Regions from separate parts of the Metabacillus elymi genome, predicted to be linked through region 1. Evidence: a T-box and tRNA genes for the amino acid it is inferred to sense, from the RefSeq annotation. Region 1 holds a T-box; the other regions hold tRNA genes.
What was found. A T-box is a leader RNA that pairs with one kind of tRNA and senses whether it is charged. The one in region 1 lies ahead of HUW50_RS01770 (valine--tRNA ligase), so its partner is inferred to be a tRNA-Val.
Positions count from the first base shown of each region.

Region 1 (4,194 bases):
GTATCTTTCACCATTTGAATTACAAGCAGTAACCTATTTTATTGAGGTTAGTCGTGCGATCGATTTCTCCAAAAAGAAATTAAAAGAATGGTCTGAGGAAATGGCAGAAAAGGAGAAGACTAGAATTGTATTAAATCATGGAAAGATTTCGGCCCATCATTTTTTATATGATGAAAATAACGCAGGGTACTTAACGAATTTTGAACGTGCAAAATATGCTTCACCGATTGATGATTTCCTATTGTTCTTGAATCATACAGGAAAGACTTATCCTAATCAATGTAATGATTGTGTTAATTGGTTTTATACGTATCAGAAAAGCTATCCTTATACAAAAGGAGAAATACTGTTGTTCCTTAGCTACCTAGCCTATCCAGACCGAATTTGTCGTATCATTAAAAACTACGTCCATAATGATAATACTCAATCTGAGTTAGAAAGGAACAAGCAATTATTAAAAGCTTATTGGCATTTTAAAAACATTGAATACATCGTGATGAAGATATCCGAAATTGAAGAGAAAAAGAAAATGCAAGAAGAATCTTCAGGCTAGAACGATGTGGTAGTATAAAGAGGCTAACACTTTGTGTCAGCCTCTTTTTTAAAATGAAAAATAGGAGATTATCTATAGCAACTGTATAAATGTATTTAAAGAAATGAACAAAATTTTAGATCCAATCATAACGAAACGCAACAGCTAACAAAATTAAGAGAGCAAGTAATAGTACATCAAAGGATGTTGGAAAGAAAACTGTTCGAATACCTTGAAAAATTGTTAATGGAATAATAATTTGGATACCGATTTCTCGCACCTGTCTTACCCATGGCGGGAGCGTGTAAGGATTATACCGCTTCTTCATGTCACAACTCCTCCTCATTTTATGCCTTCGCTAATAAGTAAATTCTTATCTTTCTCTATGGAAAATGATCGGAAAATTAACAACGAAATATGTTTTGATACTTGTAGGAATCTACGTACTATAAAAATATGCATTACAATCGGGATAGGTGCCTGTATATTAGCAGATAAAAATGGTGAAGATATTGACGAAAAAAAGATTTTTTTAGTAATATAGAATAGATCAATATAATAAATCGATAAACGTTGAATGGGAAGAGTACAATTGCTGTCTCGTTACAGAGAGAGAAATCATTTGCTGGAAGATTTCTTACGTAGATAAATTGGAAGGTCGCCCAGGAGTTGCTTCTTTGAATTAAGTAGGAGAAGCCGGTGTAGACCGTTATAAATCTTGAGTGCATAGACTATGCTTGCGTATTTCTTATAGTTAAGGGAATTATAAAAATTCTTGTACTATGGATTAGCGCTTTGACATCCAGCTCCAGCGCCTAGTGAACTTCACACTCCTTATACGCTAAGTCAACATCGAATCGCTTACGCTCTTCGTGTTTCCTTTATCTCATACGGAGTGCTCTTGTTTCTCGTCGCTGATCAAGGCGCTTGCGCTTTTGTTCCTGGTCTATGAAAAAAGGTGGTACCGCGAAAATTTTCTCCTTTCGTCCTTTTAGTGGATGGAAGGAGTTTTTATTTTGTATGAAGGTAAGGCACCAAAAGTGATTTGTACTCGTTTAGGAAATTATAAAATTCTTGAACTGTGGCTAGGCGCACGACATCCAGCTCCAGCGCCTAGCCCCTCTAGGGTCTAGCTAATTTAGAATTGAAGGCAAAGAACGCCTTCTATTCTAAATCATCTTATTTGCCTGAGGCTGATCAAGGCGCTTGCGCTTTTGTACATAACGTTTTCATTTCAACAAGTTATGAAAAACGGAATTATATAAAGGAGGAAACATAATGGGAAACAATGAACAACAGCATGAATTACCAACAAAGTATGATCCAAATACAATCGAAAAAAACCGCTATTCTTTTTGGCTAGAGGGAAAATATTTCGAAGCAACTGGTGATGAAACGAAGCAGCCTTATACAATTGTTATTCCACCACCAAATGTTACAGGTAAACTTCATTTAGGTCATGCATGGGATACAACACTTCAAGATATTGTTACTCGTATGAAAAGAATGCAAGGCTATGATGTTCTATGGCTTCCAGGGATGGATCATGCAGGGATCGCAACGCAAGCGAAAGTTGAAGCAAAGCTTCGTGAAGAGGGTAAATCCCGTTATGACTTAGGTCGTGAAAAATTCGTTGAAGAAACTTGGAAGTGGAAGGACGAGTACGCGGGTCATATTCGTGAGCAGTGGGCAAAGGTTGGCCTAGGCTTAGATTATTCACGCGAGCGTTTTACACTTGATGAAGGCCTATCAAAAGCTGTACGAGAGGTATTTGTTACGCTTTATAATAAGGGACTTATTTACCGTGGTGAGTATATTATTAACTGGGACCCACAAACAAAAACAGCTCTATCAGATATTGAAGTTATTTATAAAGATGTTCAAGGTGCCTTTTATCATCTGCGTTACCCGTTAGCTGATGGTTCTGGATCAATTGAAGTTGCAACAACACGTCCTGAAACGATGCTAGGTGATACTGCTGTAGCAGTGCACCCTGAAGATGAGCGCTATAAGCATTTAATTGGTAAGAAAGTTGTATTACCGATAGTAGGTCGGGAAATTCCAATTGTCGGTGATGATTATGTTGATATGGACTTCGGTTCAGGAGCGGTAAAAATAACTCCTGCTCATGACCCTAATGACTTTGAAGTTGGTAACCGACATAACTTAGAACGAATTCTTGTTATGAATGAAGACGGTACTATGAATGCAAAAGCAGGTATTTATAATGGTTTAGATCGTTTTGAATGTAGAAAAAACATTGTTAAGGACCTACAAGATCAAGGAGTACTATTCAAAATTGAAGAGCATATGCATTCAGTTGGACATAGTGAAAGAAGCGGTGCTGTTGTTGAACCTTATCTTTCAACCCAGTGGTTTGTTAAAATGCAGCCATTAGCCGATGAAGCAATAAAGCTACAAGAAGATGAAGAAAAAGTAAATTTTGTTCCAGATCGTTTCGAAAAAACATACTTACGCTGGATGGAAAATATTCGTGATTGGTGTATTTCGCGTCAGCTTTGGTGGGGACATCGAATTCCAGCTTGGTACCATAAAGAAACAGGGGAAGTGTATGTAAATCAAGAACCGCCAGCAGATATTGAAAACTGGGAGCAAGATCATGATGTCCTTGATACATGGTTCAGTTCAGCGTTATGGCCTTTCTCTACAATGGGCTGGCCTGATACAGAATCAGCTGATTTCAAACGTTACTATCCAACAGATGTTCTTGTAACAGGTTATGATATTATTTTCTTCTGGGTATCAAGAATGATTTTCCAAGGTCTAGAATTCACTGGCAAACGTCCGTTTAAGGATGTCTTAATTCATGGCTTAGTACGTGATGACCAAGGTCGTAAAATGAGTAAATCACTTGGTAATGGTGTTGACCCGATGGAAGTTATTGATCAATATGGTGCTGATTCACTACGTTTCTTCTTATCAACAGGAAGCTCACCAGGTCAGGATTTACGTTTCAGCTATGAAAAAGTAGAATCGACTTGGAACTTTGCGAACAAAATTTGGAATGCTTCCCGGTTTGCGTTAATGAATATGGACGGCTTAACTTATGAAGAAATAGATTTAACAGGCGAAAAATCTGTTGCAGATAAATGGATTTTAACACGCTTAAATGAAACGATTGAAAATGTTACAAAGCTTGCTGATAAATATGAATTTGGTGAAGTTGGAAGACTTCTTTACAACTTCATTTGGGATGATTTCTGTGATTGGTATATTGAAATGGCAAAGCTTCCTTTATACGGGGAAGATGAAGCAGCGAAAAAGACAACACGTTCAATTCTCGGCTATGTACTCGATAACACGATGAGATTATTACACCCGTTTATGCCATTTATTACAGAAGAAATATGGCAATCATTACCACATAATGGTGAATCAATTACTGTTGCAGCTTGGCCTACTGTAAATGAGGAGCTAACAGACAATCATGCAGCATCTGAGATGAAGCTATTAGTGGAAGTAATTCGAGCGGTTCGTAATATTCGCTCAGAAGTAAATACACCTATGAGTAAACAAATTGAAATGCAAATAAAAGCAAAAGACGAAGATGTGTTAAATCAGCTTGAAACCAATCGTGCATATATAGAGCGCTTCTGTAACACAAGCTCTTTAACAATTGCTACGGATCTTTCGTCTTCTGA
Region 1 covers NZ_CP055263.1:344,592-348,785, reverse strand. Annotated here, with positions in the region: gene ysxE (spore coat protein YsxE) at 1-553, shown strand, start outside; gene HUW50_RS01775 (hypothetical protein) at 669-860, opposite strand; T-box leader at 1,097-1,526, shown strand; gene HUW50_RS01770 (valine--tRNA ligase) at 1,811-4,194, shown strand, end outside.

Region 2 (4,194 bases), 270 kb from region 1:
TAGAGCACCTACAATTGAATATAATAGTTTATCAAATGATAAGTCAACATTTAAGCTTGTTTCTTTTATTCATACCCTAATTTGATCAAGCTTAAACCACTACCTAATAGAATAGAAAATACAAAGCAAAGGTTTTTTACACTCTACTTGGAATAAGATCTTTTTGGAGCGGTTTTAAAAAAATCCCAACAAAAAAAACACTGCGAATTTGCAGTGTTTTTTTGTTGATGACCCGTACGGGATTCGAACCCGTGTTACCGCCGTGAAAGGGCGGTGTCTTAACCGCTTGACCAACGGGCCTTAAACTATATTTATAAACTGGCGGAGAAGGAGGGATTTGAACCCTCGCGCCGCTCGCGCGACCTACACCCTTAGCAGGGGCGCCTCTTCAGCCACTTGAGTACTTCCCCATATATATGGCTCCGCAGGTAGGACTCGAACCTACGACCGATCGGTTAACAGCCGATAGCTCTACCACTGAGCTACTGCGGAATAAAAATATGAAATGGTGGGCCTAAATGGACTCGAACCATCGACCTCACGCTTATCAGGCGTGCGCTCTAACCAGCTGAGCTATAGGCCCATTTTAAATTTTGGAGCGGGTGAAGGGAATCGAACCCTCATCATCAGCTTGGAAGGCTGAGGTTTTACCACTAAACTACACCCGCAAGATATAAATGGGGCGACTGATGGGAATCGAACCCACGAATGCCTGAACCACAATCAGGTGCGTTAACCACTTCGCCACAATCGCCACATGAGCTAAGTCTAATCTTAAAAATGGTGGCTCGGGACGGAATCGAACCGCCGACACATGGATTTTCAGTCCATTGCTCTACCAACTGAGCTACCGAGCCATATAGTTTACGGCTTCCACTAAGCTTCGAATCTCTTCGTCAGCTCCATCACTCACATCCTCACGTATTTACATACGCTCCGGTGTTCGCTCAGTCGCTTCCTCGACCTTCTCGCTTATTGAAACCCTTTTCCTTGAGACAAGGGATTTTTTAAAAATGGCGGTCCGGACGGGACTCGAACCCGCGACCTCCTGCGTGACAGGCAGGCATTCTAACCAACTGAACTACCGGACCATTTGGTTGCACTAAAGCACTCCTATGTTTCCTCGCTAAGAAGTAAGAGCAACGTAGTATCGTCAACTGAAATTGGTTGCGGGGACAGGATTTGAACCTGCGACCTTCGGGTTATGAGCCCGACGAGCTACCAGACTGCTCCACCCCGCGATAATAGAAATATAAAATTTAAAAAATATGGAGGAGGAAGGGGGATTCGAACCCCCGCGGGTTTTGACGCCCCTGTCGGTTTTCAAGACCGATCCCTTCAGCCGGACTTGGGTATTCCTCCGTGTATGATGGAAAATGGTGGACCTTGTAGGACTCGAACCTACGACCGGACGGTTATGAGCCGTCTGCTCTAACCAGCTGAGCTAAAGGTCCAAATTGGTAGCGGCGGAGGGAGTCGAACCCACGACCTCACGGGTATGAACCGTACGCTCTAGCCAGCTGAGCTACACCGCCAAAATGGAAATTTATTATTTAACTAAATGGTGGAGCCTAGCGGGATCGAACCGCTGACCTCCTGCGTGCAAAGCAGGCGCTCTCCCAGCTGAGCTAAGGCCCCAAAGAAAGTTTTAGTATGGTCGGGAAGACAGGATTCGAACCTGCGACCCCTTGGTCCCAAACCAAGTGCTCTACCAAGCTGAGCTACTTCCCGATATATGGCGCGCCCGAGAGGAGTCGAACCCCTAACCTTTTGATCCGTAGTCAAACGCTCTATCCAATTGAGCTACGGGCGCATAATGTAAGTGGTGCCGAGGACCGGAATCGAACCGGTACGGTAGTCACCTACCGCAGGATTTTAAGTCCTGTGCGTCTGCCAGTTCCGCCACCCCGGCACTTACTAAGAGCGGAAGACGGGATTCGAACCCGCGACCCCCACCTTGGCAAGGTGGTGTTCTACCACTGAACTACTTCCGCAATATTTAATTGATGCGGGTGAAGGGACTTGAACCCCCACGTCACAAGGACACTAGATCCTAAGTCTAGCGCGTCTGCCAATTCCGCCACACCCGCAAGGTGTGTAAATGGTGAGCCATGAAGGACTCGAACCTTCGACCCTCTGATTAAAAGTCAGATGCTCTACCAACTGAGCTAATGGCTCATTTTTTCAATGAGTAGTATAATGTTGTTTTGCTCTTGTAATGACGCCCATATTTCAGAAAGCTTAAACAAGTAGCAGCTCAATATGTGCGCTGATGTATCGCTTCGATGCTTATTCGATCGTGCTCTACCAACTGAGATAATGGCTCATTTTTCAATGAGTAGTATTAAGTGGTGCCGGCAAGAGGACTTGAACCCCCAACCTACTGATTACAAGTCAGTTGCTCTACCAGTTGAGCTACACCGGCACAATAAGTTTATAATGGTGGAGGATGACGGGATCGAACCGCCGACCCTCTGCTTGTAAGGCAGATGCTCTCCCAGCTGAGCTAATCCTCCGTTGTAAGATCAATATAATTCTTGAAACAGCCTGGCAACGTCCTACTCTCACAGGGGGAAACCCCCAACTACCATCGGCGCTGAAGAGCTTAACTTCCGTGTTCGGCATGGGAACGGGTGTGACCTCTTCGCTATCGCCACCAGACAATTACGACAAGAATTATTATACTATTTTGAAAGAATATTTCAAGTGTTTTTTACAAAAAAAATATATTCCTTCAAAACTAGATAACGATACACAATTCAATTCACTTCATTTAACGCTTTTATTAGGTTAAGTCCTCGATCGATTAGTATCTGTCAGCTCCACACGTCACCGTGCTTCCACCTCAGACCTATCAACCTGATCATCTTTCAGGGATCTTACTAGCTTACGCTATGGGAAATCTCATCTTGAGGGGGGCTTCATGCTTAGATGCTTTCAGCACTTATCCCTTCCGCACATAGCTACCCAGCTATGCCTTTGGCAAGACAACTGGTACACCAGCGGTGCGTCCATCCCGGTCCTCTCGTACTAAGGACAGCTCCTCTCAAATTTCCTACGCCCACGACGGATAGGGACCGAACTGTCTCACGACGTTCTGAACCCAGCTCGCGTACCGCTTTAATGGGCGAACAGCCCAACCCTTGGGACCGACTACAGCCCCAGGATGCGATGAGCCGACATCGAGGTGCCAAACCTCCCCGTCGATGTGGACTCTTGGGGGAGATAAGCCTGTTATCCCCGGGGTAGCTTTTATCCGTTGAGCGATGGCCCTTCCATGCGGAACCACCGGATCACTAAGCCCGACTTTCGTCCCTGCTCGACTTGTAGGTCTCGCAGTCAAGCTCCCTTGTGCCTTTACACTCTACGAATGATTTCCAACCATTCTGAGGGAACCTTTGGGCGCCTCCGTTACATTTTAGGAGGCGACCGCCCCAGTCAAACTGCCCACCTGACACTGTCTCCCAGCCCGATAAGGGCTGTGGGTTAGAATTTCAATACAGCCAGGGTAGTATCCCACCGACGCCTCCACCGAAGCTAGCGCTCCGGCTTCTCAGGCTCCTACCTATCCTGTACAAGCTGTACCAAAATTCAATATCAGGCTACAGTAAAGCTCCACGGGGTCTTTCCGTCCTGTCGCGGGTAACCTGCATCTTCACAGGTACTATAATTTCACCGAGTCTCTCGTTGAGACAGTGCCCAGATCGTTACGCCTTTCGTGCGGGTCGGAACTTACCCGACAAGGAATTTCGCTACCTTAGGACCGTTATAGTTACGGCCGCCGTTTACTGGGGCTTCGGTTCAAAGCTTCGCTTACGCTAACCTCTCCCCTTAACCTTCCAGCACCGGGCAGGCGTCAGCCCCTATACTTCGCCTTGCGGCTTCGCAGAGACCTGTGTTTTTGCTAAACAGTCGCCTGGGCCTATTCACTGCGGCTTTTCCGGGCTATTCACCCTAAAAAGCACCCCTTCTCCCGAAGTTACGGGGTCATTTTGCCGAGTTCCTTAACGAGAGTTCTCTCGCTCACCTTAGGATTCTCTCCTCGCCTACCTGTGTCGGTTTGCGGTACGGGCACCTCTCACCTCGCTAGAGGCTTTTCTTGGCAGTGTGGAATCAGGAACTTCGGTACTATAGTTCCCTCGCCATCACAGCTCAGCCTTATGTGACAACGGGATTTGCCTCGTTGTCAGCCTA
Region 2 covers NZ_CP055263.1:612,228-616,421, forward strand. Annotated here, with positions in the region: tRNA gene HUW50_RS02985 (tRNA-Glu) at 229-300, opposite strand; tRNA gene HUW50_RS02990 (tRNA-Ser) at 320-410, opposite strand; tRNA gene HUW50_RS02995 (tRNA-Asn) at 418-492, opposite strand; tRNA gene HUW50_RS03000 (tRNA-Ile) at 507-583, opposite strand; tRNA gene HUW50_RS03005 (tRNA-Gly) at 595-668, opposite strand; tRNA gene HUW50_RS03010 (tRNA-His) at 679-754, opposite strand; tRNA gene HUW50_RS03015 (tRNA-Phe) at 782-857, opposite strand; tRNA gene HUW50_RS03020 (tRNA-Asp) at 1,015-1,091, opposite strand; tRNA gene HUW50_RS03025 (tRNA-Met) at 1,165-1,241, opposite strand; tRNA gene HUW50_RS03030 (tRNA-Ser) at 1,270-1,362, opposite strand; tRNA gene HUW50_RS03035 (tRNA-Ile) at 1,378-1,454, opposite strand; tRNA gene HUW50_RS03040 (tRNA-Met) at 1,459-1,535, opposite strand; tRNA gene HUW50_RS03045 (tRNA-Ala) at 1,563-1,638, opposite strand; tRNA gene HUW50_RS03050 (tRNA-Pro) at 1,655-1,731, opposite strand; tRNA gene HUW50_RS03055 (tRNA-Arg) at 1,737-1,813, opposite strand; tRNA gene HUW50_RS03060 (tRNA-Leu) at 1,824-1,912, opposite strand; tRNA gene HUW50_RS03065 (tRNA-Gly) at 1,923-1,994, opposite strand; tRNA gene HUW50_RS03070 (tRNA-Leu) at 2,008-2,090, opposite strand; tRNA gene HUW50_RS03075 (tRNA-Lys) at 2,103-2,178, opposite strand; tRNA gene HUW50_RS03080 (tRNA-Thr) at 2,350-2,425, opposite strand; tRNA gene HUW50_RS03085 (tRNA-Val) at 2,441-2,516, opposite strand; rRNA gene rrf (5S ribosomal RNA) at 2,546-2,661, opposite strand; rRNA gene HUW50_RS03095 (23S ribosomal RNA) at 2,787-4,194, opposite strand, start outside.
Region 2: it encodes a tRNA-Val, which carries the amino acid that the T-box ahead of HUW50_RS01770 (valine--tRNA ligase) is inferred to sense. The anticodon was not compared.

Region 3 (4,194 bases), 960 kb from region 1:
GGAAAAGGATGTGGAGTTGCTTAGACAACCAGGATGTTGGCTTAGAAGCAGCCACCATTTAAAGAGTGCGTAATAGCTCACTGGTCGAGTGACTCTGCGCCGAAAATGTACCGGGGCTAAACGTATCACCGAAGCTGTGGACTGTTCTTTTAGAACAGTGGTAGGAGAGCGTTCTAAGGGCTGTGAAGCTAGACCGTAAGGACTAGTGGAGCGCTTAGAAGTGAGAATGCCGGTATGAGTAGCGAAAGAGGGGTGAGAATCCCCTCCACCGAATGCCTAAGGTTTCCTGAGGAAGGCTCGTCCGCTCAGGGTAAGTCGGGACCTAAGCCGAGGCCGAAAGGCGTAGGCGATGGACAACAGGTTGAAATTCCTGTACCACCTCCTCACCATTTGAGCAATGGGGGGACGCAGAAGGATAGGGTAAGCGCGCTGTTGGATATGCGCGTCCAAGCAGTTAGGCTGACAACGAGGCAAATCCCGTTGTCACATAAGGCTGAGCTGTGATGGCGAGGGAACTATAGTACCGAAGTTCCTGATTCCACACTGCCAAGAAAAGCCTCTAGCGAGGTGAGAGGTGCCCGTACCGCAAACCGACACAGGTAGGCGAGGAGAGAATCCTAAGGTGAGCGAGAGAACTCTCGTTAAGGAACTCGGCAAAATGACCCCGTAACTTCGGGAGAAGGGGTGCTTTTTAGGGTGAATAGCCCGGAAAAGCCGCAGTGAATAGGCCCAGGCGACTGTTTAGCAAAAACACAGGTCTCTGCGAAGCCGCAAGGCGAAGTATAGGGGCTGACGCCTGCCCGGTGCTGGAAGGTTAAGGGGAGAGGTTAGCGTAAGCGAAGCTTTGAACCGAAGCCCCAGTAAACGGCGGCCGTAACTATAACGGTCCTAAGGTAGCGAAATTCCTTGTCGGGTAAGTTCCGACCCGCACGAAAGGCGTAACGATCTGGGCACTGTCTCAACGAGAGACTCGGTGAAATTATAGTACCTGTGAAGATGCAGGTTACCCGCGACAGGACGGAAAGACCCCGTGGAGCTTTACTGTAGCCTGATATTGAATTTTGGTACAGCTTGTACAGGATAGGTAGGAGCCTGAGAAGCCGGAGCGCTAGCTTCGGTGGAGGCGTCGGTGGGATACTACCCTGGCTGTATTGAAATTCTAACCCACAGCCCTTATCGGGCTGGGAGACAGTGTCAGGTGGGCAGTTTGACTGGGGCGGTCGCCTCCTAAAATGTAACGGAGGCGCCCAAAGGTTCCCTCAGAATGGTTGGAAATCATTCGTAGAGTGTAAAGGCACAAGGGAGCTTGACTGCGAGACCTACAAGTCGAGCAGGGACGAAAGTCGGGCTTAGTGATCCGGTGGTTCCGCATGGAAGGGCCATCGCTCAACGGATAAAAGCTACCCCGGGGATAACAGGCTTATCTCCCCCAAGAGTCCACATCGACGGGGAGGTTTGGCACCTCGATGTCGGCTCATCGCATCCTGGGGCTGTAGTCGGTCCCAAGGGTTGGGCTGTTCGCCCATTAAAGCGGTACGCGAGCTGGGTTCAGAACGTCGTGAGACAGTTCGGTCCCTATCCGTCGTGGGCGTAGGAAATTTGAGAGGAGCTGTCCTTAGTACGAGAGGACCGGGATGGACGCACCGCTGGTGTACCAGTTGTCTTGCCAAAGGCATAGCTGGGTAGCTATGTGCGGAAGGGATAAGTGCTGAAAGCATCTAAGCATGAAGCCCCCTCAAGATGAGATTTCCCATAGCGTAAGCTAGTAAGATCCCTGAAAGATGATCAGGTTGATAGGTCTGAGGTGGAAGCGCGGTGACGTGTGGAGCTGACAGATACTAATCGATCGAGGACTTAACCTAATAAAAGCGTTAAATGAAGTGAATTGAATTGTAAATCGTTATCTAGTTTTGAAGGAACAACCTTTCAATTAAATTTGTCTGGTAATGATGGCGAAGAGGCCACACCCGTTCCCATGCCGAACACGGAAGTTAAGCTCTTCAGCGCCGATGGTAGTTGGGGGTTTCCCCCTGTGAGAGTAGGACGTTGCCAGGCAAAAGCCCCTTATTCGGGGCTATTATTTTGTTTGTTTTTGTAATTGGCCCGTTGGTCAAGCGGTTAAGACACCGCCCTTTCACGGCGGTAACACGGGTTCGAATCCCGTACGGGTCACCATTTGGAGGATTAGCTCAGCTGGGAGAGCATCTGCCTTACAAGCAGAGGGTCGGCGGTTCGATCCCGTCATCCTCCACCATCTAAATTTATTGTGCCGGTGTAGCTCAACTGGTAGAGCAACTGACTTGTAATCAGTAGGTTGGGGGTTCAAGTCCTCTTGCCGGCACCACTTTATTATTTATATATGAGCCATTAGCTCAGTTGGTAGAGCACGATCGAATAAGCATCAAAGCGATACTTCAGCGCACATATTGAACTACTACTTGATTAGACTTTCTGAAATATGGGCGTCATCACAAGTGCAAAACAACATAATACTACTCATTTTTATAATGAGCCATTAGCTCAGTTGGTAGAGCATCTGACTTTTAATCAGAGGGTCGAAGGTTCGAGTCCTTCATGGCTCATCATATACACATCTTGCGGGTGTGGCGGAATTGGCAGACGCGCTAGACTTAGGATCTAGTGTCCTTGTGACGTGGGGGTTCAAGTCCCTTCACCCGCATTTCTACATTAGCAAAGTGCCGGGGTGGCGGAACTGGCAGACGCACAGGACTTAAAATCCTGCGGTAGGTGACTACCGTACCGGTTCGATTCCGGTCCTCGGCACCACTTAGAAAAGCGGAGAAAGCCCGCTTAAACCGATAGGATGTTGGAGCTTCTGAGAAGGAGTCGTTGTTTGACTCCGCAGGAAGAAGTGAAACAGCCGTACGGTTTGGCTTTCGTAGCTAGACAAATATATTTAATGCGCCCGTAGCTCAATTGGATAGAGCGTTTGACTACGGATCAAAAGGTTAGGGGTTCGACTCCTCTCGGGCGCGCCATATAACCGGGAAGTAGCTCAGCTTGGTAGAGCACTTGGTTTGGGACCAAGGGGTCGCAGGTTCGAATCCTGTCTTCCCGACCAGTCAAAGTTTTTGGTTATATAAGGTCCATATACTTGGAGGAATACCCAAGTCCGGCTGAAGGGATCGGTCTTGAAAACCGACAGGGGTGTCAAAACCCGCGGGGGTTCGAATCCCCCTTCCTCCTCCATACTTTTTTTAATTAAAATTTATATTTCTATTATCGCGGGGTGGAGCACGAACGAATATGCTTCATTGATTAACATCAGCGTACCGATTGAACAGCATCTTGAATTTACTTCCTGAAATCGGGACGGTCCGTATAAGCAGAAACAATATGCATAGGATATCTTTATTATTTTTATTATTTTTATTATCGCGGGGTGGAGCAGTCTGGTAGCTCGTCGGGCTCATAACCCGAAGGTCGCAGGTTCAAATCCTGTCCCCGCAACCAAATTCAGTTGACGAAACTCCGTTGCTCTTACTTCTTAGCAAGGAAACATAGGAGTGCTTTAGTGCAACCAAATGGTCCGGTAGTTCAGTTGGTTAGAATGCCTGCCTGTCACGCAGGAGGTCGCGGGTTCGAGTCCCGTCCGGACCGCCATTTTTATTTTTAAAACTCCCTTGTCTCAAGGAGAAGGGTTTCAATAAGCGAGAAGGTCGAGGAAGCGACTGAGCGAACACCGGAGCGTATGTAAATACGTGAGTGAGGATGTGAGCGATGGAGCTGATGAAGAGATTCGAAGCTTAGTGGAAGCCGTAAACTAAATGGCTCGGTAGCTCAGTTGGTAGAGCAATGGACTGAAAATCCATGTGTCGGCGGTTCGATTCCGTCCCGAGCCACCATTTAACATAAATTATCTAAATATTGAAAATACGTGGAGGGGTAGCGAAGTGGCTAAACGCGGCGGACTGTAAATCCGCTCCTTAGGGTTCGGCAGTTCGAATCTGCCCCCCTCCACCATTTAAAATAGGGGCATAGTTTAACGGTAGAATAGAGGTCTCCAAAACCTTTGATGTGGGTTCGATTCCTACTGCCCCTGCCAGTTTAAAATATAGTGGCGATTGTGGCGAAGTGGTTAACGCACCTGATTGTGGTTCAGGCATTCGTGGGTTCGATTCCCATCAGTCGCCCCATTTACTTGCGGGTGTAGTTTAGTGGTAAAACCTCAGC
Region 3 covers NZ_CP055263.1:1,306,804-1,310,997, reverse strand. Annotated here, with positions in the region: rRNA gene HUW50_RS06400 (23S ribosomal RNA) at 1-1,862, shown strand, start outside; rRNA gene rrf (5S ribosomal RNA) at 1,940-2,055, shown strand; tRNA gene HUW50_RS06390 (tRNA-Glu) at 2,101-2,175, shown strand; tRNA gene HUW50_RS06385 (tRNA-Val) at 2,179-2,254, shown strand; tRNA gene HUW50_RS06380 (tRNA-Thr) at 2,269-2,344, shown strand; tRNA gene HUW50_RS06375 (tRNA-Lys) at 2,510-2,582, shown strand; tRNA gene HUW50_RS06370 (tRNA-Leu) at 2,598-2,680, shown strand; tRNA gene HUW50_RS06365 (tRNA-Leu) at 2,699-2,787, shown strand; tRNA gene HUW50_RS06360 (tRNA-Arg) at 2,923-2,999, shown strand; tRNA gene HUW50_RS06355 (tRNA-Pro) at 3,006-3,082, shown strand; tRNA gene HUW50_RS06350 (tRNA-Ser) at 3,118-3,210, shown strand; tRNA gene HUW50_RS06345 (tRNA-Met) at 3,398-3,474, shown strand; tRNA gene HUW50_RS06340 (tRNA-Asp) at 3,548-3,624, shown strand; tRNA gene HUW50_RS06335 (tRNA-Phe) at 3,791-3,866, shown strand; tRNA gene HUW50_RS06330 (tRNA-Tyr) at 3,901-3,984, shown strand; tRNA gene HUW50_RS06325 (tRNA-Trp) at 3,993-4,066, shown strand; tRNA gene HUW50_RS06320 (tRNA-His) at 4,082-4,157, shown strand; tRNA gene HUW50_RS06315 (tRNA-Gly) at 4,165-4,194, shown strand, end outside.
Region 3: it encodes a tRNA-Val, which carries the amino acid that the T-box ahead of HUW50_RS01770 (valine--tRNA ligase) is inferred to sense. The anticodon was not compared.

Region 4 (4,194 bases), 2.2 Mb from region 1:
ATGTGAGTTTTAATTTATCTTTTTCCATATTATCACCTCTTAGATTATTATCCTCTAATAAAGCAATAGTTATGTGATTCTTATTTTTTAGTAAATGCTGCTTAAGTTATAAATTCGTATTTACGGGTTTGAATATATATCTACATTTATCATAGCCTTAAACGCAAAAAAGCGACGTTATTTCTGCGAATAATTACGCTGAAATAACGTCGCTATAACGTTCGAGAATTCCATTTGATACCAGTGGTCGGGGTCGAACCGACACTCCTCACGGAACACGATTTTGAGTCGTGCGCGTCTGCCAATTCCGCCACACTGGCAAAAAAAATAAAATCAAAAGTGCCGAGGACCGGAATCGAACCGGTACGGTAGTCACCTACCGCAGGATTTTAAGTCCTGTGCGTCTGCCAGTTCCGCCACCCCGGCAAGGGTGTAGTTTAAATGGAGGCGGCAACCGGATTTGAACCGGTGATAAAGGTTTTGCAGACCTCTGCCTTACCACTTGGCTATGCCGCCATTCATAAAACTGGAGCGGAAGACGGGATTCGAACCCGCGACCCCCACCTTGGCAAGGTGGTGTTCTACCACTGAACTACTTCCGCAATCTAACTTATTTAACCGTATACTCTAGCCTATGCAAGAGAAACGAAAATGTGTATAAGAAATGGCTGGGCTAGCTGGATTCGAACCAACGCATGTCGCAGTCAAAGTGCGATGCCTTACCGCTTGGCTATAGCCCATCGATGAATTTTCATGAGAGTTATTTTTAATATAAAATAAATGGGGCGACTGATGGGAATCGAACCCACGAATGCCTGAACCACAATCAGGTGCGTTAACCACTTCGCCACAATCGCCACTATATTTTAAATTGGCAGGGGCAGTAGGAATCGAACCCACACCAAAGGTTTTGGAGACCTCTATTCTACCGTTAAACTATGCCCCTATTTTAAATGGTGGAGGGGGGCAGATTCGAACTGCCGAACCCTAAGGAGCGGATTTACAGTCCGCCGCGTTTAGCCACTTCGCTACCCCTCCATATGTGTGAAACAGTGCCGGCAAGAGGACTTGAACCCCCAACCTACTGATTACAAGTCAGTTGCTCTACCAGTTGAGCTACACCGGCGTACTTAAATTTCAAAATCTTTTCTTTAAAGGTGGCTCGGGACGGAATCGAACCGCCGACACATGGATTTTCAGTCCATTGCTCTACCAACTGAGCTACCGAGCCATATTGAGTTTACGGCTTCCGCTAAACTTCGAACCTCTGCGTCAGCTCTTTCACTCACATCCTCACGTATTGACATACGCTCCGGTGATCGTTCAATCGCTTCCTTGATCTTCTCGTTTATCGAAACCCTTTTACTTGAGAAAAGTAACTTAAGAAAATGGCGGTCCGGACGGGACTCGAACCCGCGACCTCCTGCGTGACAGGCAGGCATTCTAACCAACTGAACTACCGGACCATTTGGTTGCGGGGACAGGATTTGAACCTGCGACCTTCGGGTTATGAGCCCGACGAGCTACCAGACTGCTCCACCCCGCGATAATAATAGTTGTTCTAGGTTTTAAAATGGTGGAGGATGACGGGATCGAACCGCCGACCCTCTGCTTGTAAGGCAGATGCTCTCCCAGCTGAGCTAATCCTCCATATGGTGACCCGTACGGGATTCGAACCCGTGTTACCGCCGTGAAAGGGCGGTGTCTTAACCGCTTGACCAACGGGCCATTATTTATTATAAGTAGTGGCGGAGAGCAAGGGATTTGAACCCTTGAGACAGCTTACACCGCCTACACGATTTCCAATCGTGCTCCTTCGGCCACTCGGACAGCTCTCCAAAATGGCTCCGCAGGTAGGACTCGAACCTACGACCGATCGGTTAACAGCCGATAGCTCTACCACTGAGCTACTGCGGAATAATATAATATAACAGCCTGGCGACGTCCTACTCTCACAGGGGGAAACCCCCAACTACCATCGGCGCTGAAGAGCTTAACTTCCGTGTTCGGCATGGGAACGGGTGTGACCTCTTCGCCATCATCACCAGACATTTGTGACAAAGACTATTATACTATTTTAGAAGAATATTTCAAGTGTTTTTTTAAACTTTTTATATTCCTTCAAAACTAGATAACGATTCACAATTCAATTCAATTCATTTAACGCTTTTATTAGGTTAAGTCCTCGATCGATTAGTATCTGTCAGCTCCACACGTCACCGCGCTTCCACCTCAGACCTATCAACCTGATCATCTTTCAGGGATCTTACTAGCTTACGCTATGGGAAATCTCATCTTGAGGGGGGCTTCATGCTTAGATGCTTTCAGCACTTATCCCTTCCGCACATAGCTACCCAGCTATGCCTTTGGCAAGACAACTGGTACACCAGCGGTGCGTCCATCCCGGTCCTCTCGTACTAAGGACAGCTCCTCTCAAATTTCCTACGCCCACGACGGATAGGGACCGAACTGTCTCACGACGTTCTGAACCCAGCTCGCGTACCGCTTTAATGGGCGAACAGCCCAACCCTTGGGACCGACTACAGCCCCAGGATGCGATGAGCCGACATCGAGGTGCCAAACCTCCCCGTCGATGTGGACTCTTGGGGGAGATAAGCCTGTTATCCCCGGGGTAGCTTTTATCCGTTGAGCGATGGCCCTTCCATGCGGAACCACCGGATCACTAAGCCCGACTTTCGTCCCTGCTCGACTTGTAGGTCTCGCAGTCAAGCTCCCTTGTGCCTTTACACTCTACGAATGATTTCCAACCATTCTGAGGGAACCTTTGGGCGCCTCCGTTACATTTTAGGAGGCGACCGCCCCAGTCAAACTGCCCACCTGACACTGTCTCCCAGCCCGATAAGGGCTGTGGGTTAGAATTTCAATACAGCCAGGGTAGTATCCCACCGACGCCTCCACCGAAGCTAGCGCTCCGGCTTCTCAGGCTCCTACCTATCCTGTACAAGCTGTACCAAAATTCAATATCAGGCTACAGTAAAGCTCCACGGGGTCTTTCCGTCCTGTCGCGGGTAACCTGCATCTTCACAGGTACTATAATTTCACCGAGTCTCTCGTTGAGACAGTGCCCAGATCGTTACGCCTTTCGTGCGGGTCGGAACTTACCCGACAAGGAATTTCGCTACCTTAGGACCGTTATAGTTACGGCCGCCGTTTACTGGGGCTTCGGTTCAAAGCTTCGCTTACGCTAACCTCTCCCCTTAACCTTCCAGCACCGGGCAGGCGTCAGCCCCTATACTTCGCCTTGCGGCTTCGCAGAGACCTGTGTTTTTGCTAAACAGTCGCCTGGGCCTATTCACTGCGGCTTTTCCGGGCTATTCACCCTAAAAAGCACCCCTTCTCCCGAAGTTACGGGGTCATTTTGCCGAGTTCCTTAACGAGAGTTCTCTCGCTCACCTTAGGATTCTCTCCTCGCCTACCTGTGTCGGTTTGCGGTACGGGCACCTCTCACCTCGCTAGAGGCTTTTCTTGGCAGTGTGGAATCAGGAACTTCGGTACTATAGTTCCCTCGCCATCACAGCTCAGCCTTATACGACAACGGGATTTGCCTCGTTGTCAGCCTAACTGCTTGGACGCGCATATCCAACAGCGCGCTTACCCTATCCTTCTGCGTCCCCCCATTGCTCAAATGGTGAGGAGGTGGTACAGGAATTTCAACCTGTTGTCCATCGCCTACGCCTTTCGGCCTCGGCTTAGGTCCCGACTTACCCTGAGCGGACGAGCCTTCCTCAGGAAACCTTAGGCATTCGGTGGAGGGGATTCTCACCCCTCTTTCGCTACTCATACCGGCATTCTCACTTCTAAGCGCTCCACTAGTCCTTACGGTCTAGCTTCACAGCCCTTAGAACGCTCTCCTACCACTGTTCTAAAAGAACAGTCCACAGCTTCGGTGATACGTTTAGCCCCGGTACATTTTCGGCGCAGAGTCACTCGACCAGTGAGCTATTACGCACTCTTTAAATGGTGGCTGCTTCTAAGCCAACATCCTGGTTGTCTAAGCAACTCCACATCCTTTTCCACTTAACGTATACTTTGGGACCTTAGCTGGTGGTCTGGGCTGTTTCCCTCTTGACTACGGATCTTATCACTCGCAGTCTGACTCCTGAATATAAGTCTTTGGCATTCGGAGTTTGACTGAATTCGGTAACCCGTTGGGGGCCCCTAGTCCAATCAGTG
Region 4 covers NZ_CP055263.1:2,555,433-2,559,626, reverse strand. Annotated here, with positions in the region: gene HUW50_RS12190 (DUF3231 family protein) at 1-28, opposite strand, end outside; tRNA gene HUW50_RS12185 (tRNA-Leu) at 239-320, opposite strand; tRNA gene HUW50_RS12180 (tRNA-Leu) at 341-426, opposite strand; tRNA gene HUW50_RS12175 (tRNA-Cys) at 443-516, opposite strand; tRNA gene HUW50_RS12170 (tRNA-Gly) at 528-602, opposite strand; tRNA gene HUW50_RS12165 (tRNA-Gln) at 666-740, opposite strand; tRNA gene HUW50_RS12160 (tRNA-His) at 782-857, opposite strand; tRNA gene HUW50_RS12155 (tRNA-Trp) at 873-946, opposite strand; tRNA gene HUW50_RS12150 (tRNA-Tyr) at 955-1,038, opposite strand; tRNA gene HUW50_RS12145 (tRNA-Thr) at 1,054-1,126, opposite strand; tRNA gene HUW50_RS12140 (tRNA-Phe) at 1,159-1,231, opposite strand; tRNA gene HUW50_RS12135 (tRNA-Asp) at 1,390-1,466, opposite strand; tRNA gene HUW50_RS12130 (tRNA-Met) at 1,470-1,546, opposite strand; tRNA gene HUW50_RS12125 (tRNA-Val) at 1,575-1,650, opposite strand; tRNA gene HUW50_RS12120 (tRNA-Glu) at 1,654-1,728, opposite strand; tRNA gene HUW50_RS12115 (tRNA-Ser) at 1,747-1,838, opposite strand; tRNA gene HUW50_RS12110 (tRNA-Asn) at 1,843-1,917, opposite strand; rRNA gene rrf (5S ribosomal RNA) at 1,934-2,049, opposite strand; rRNA gene HUW50_RS12100 (23S ribosomal RNA) at 2,174-4,194, opposite strand, start outside.
Region 4: it encodes a tRNA-Val, which carries the amino acid that the T-box ahead of HUW50_RS01770 (valine--tRNA ligase) is inferred to sense. The anticodon was not compared.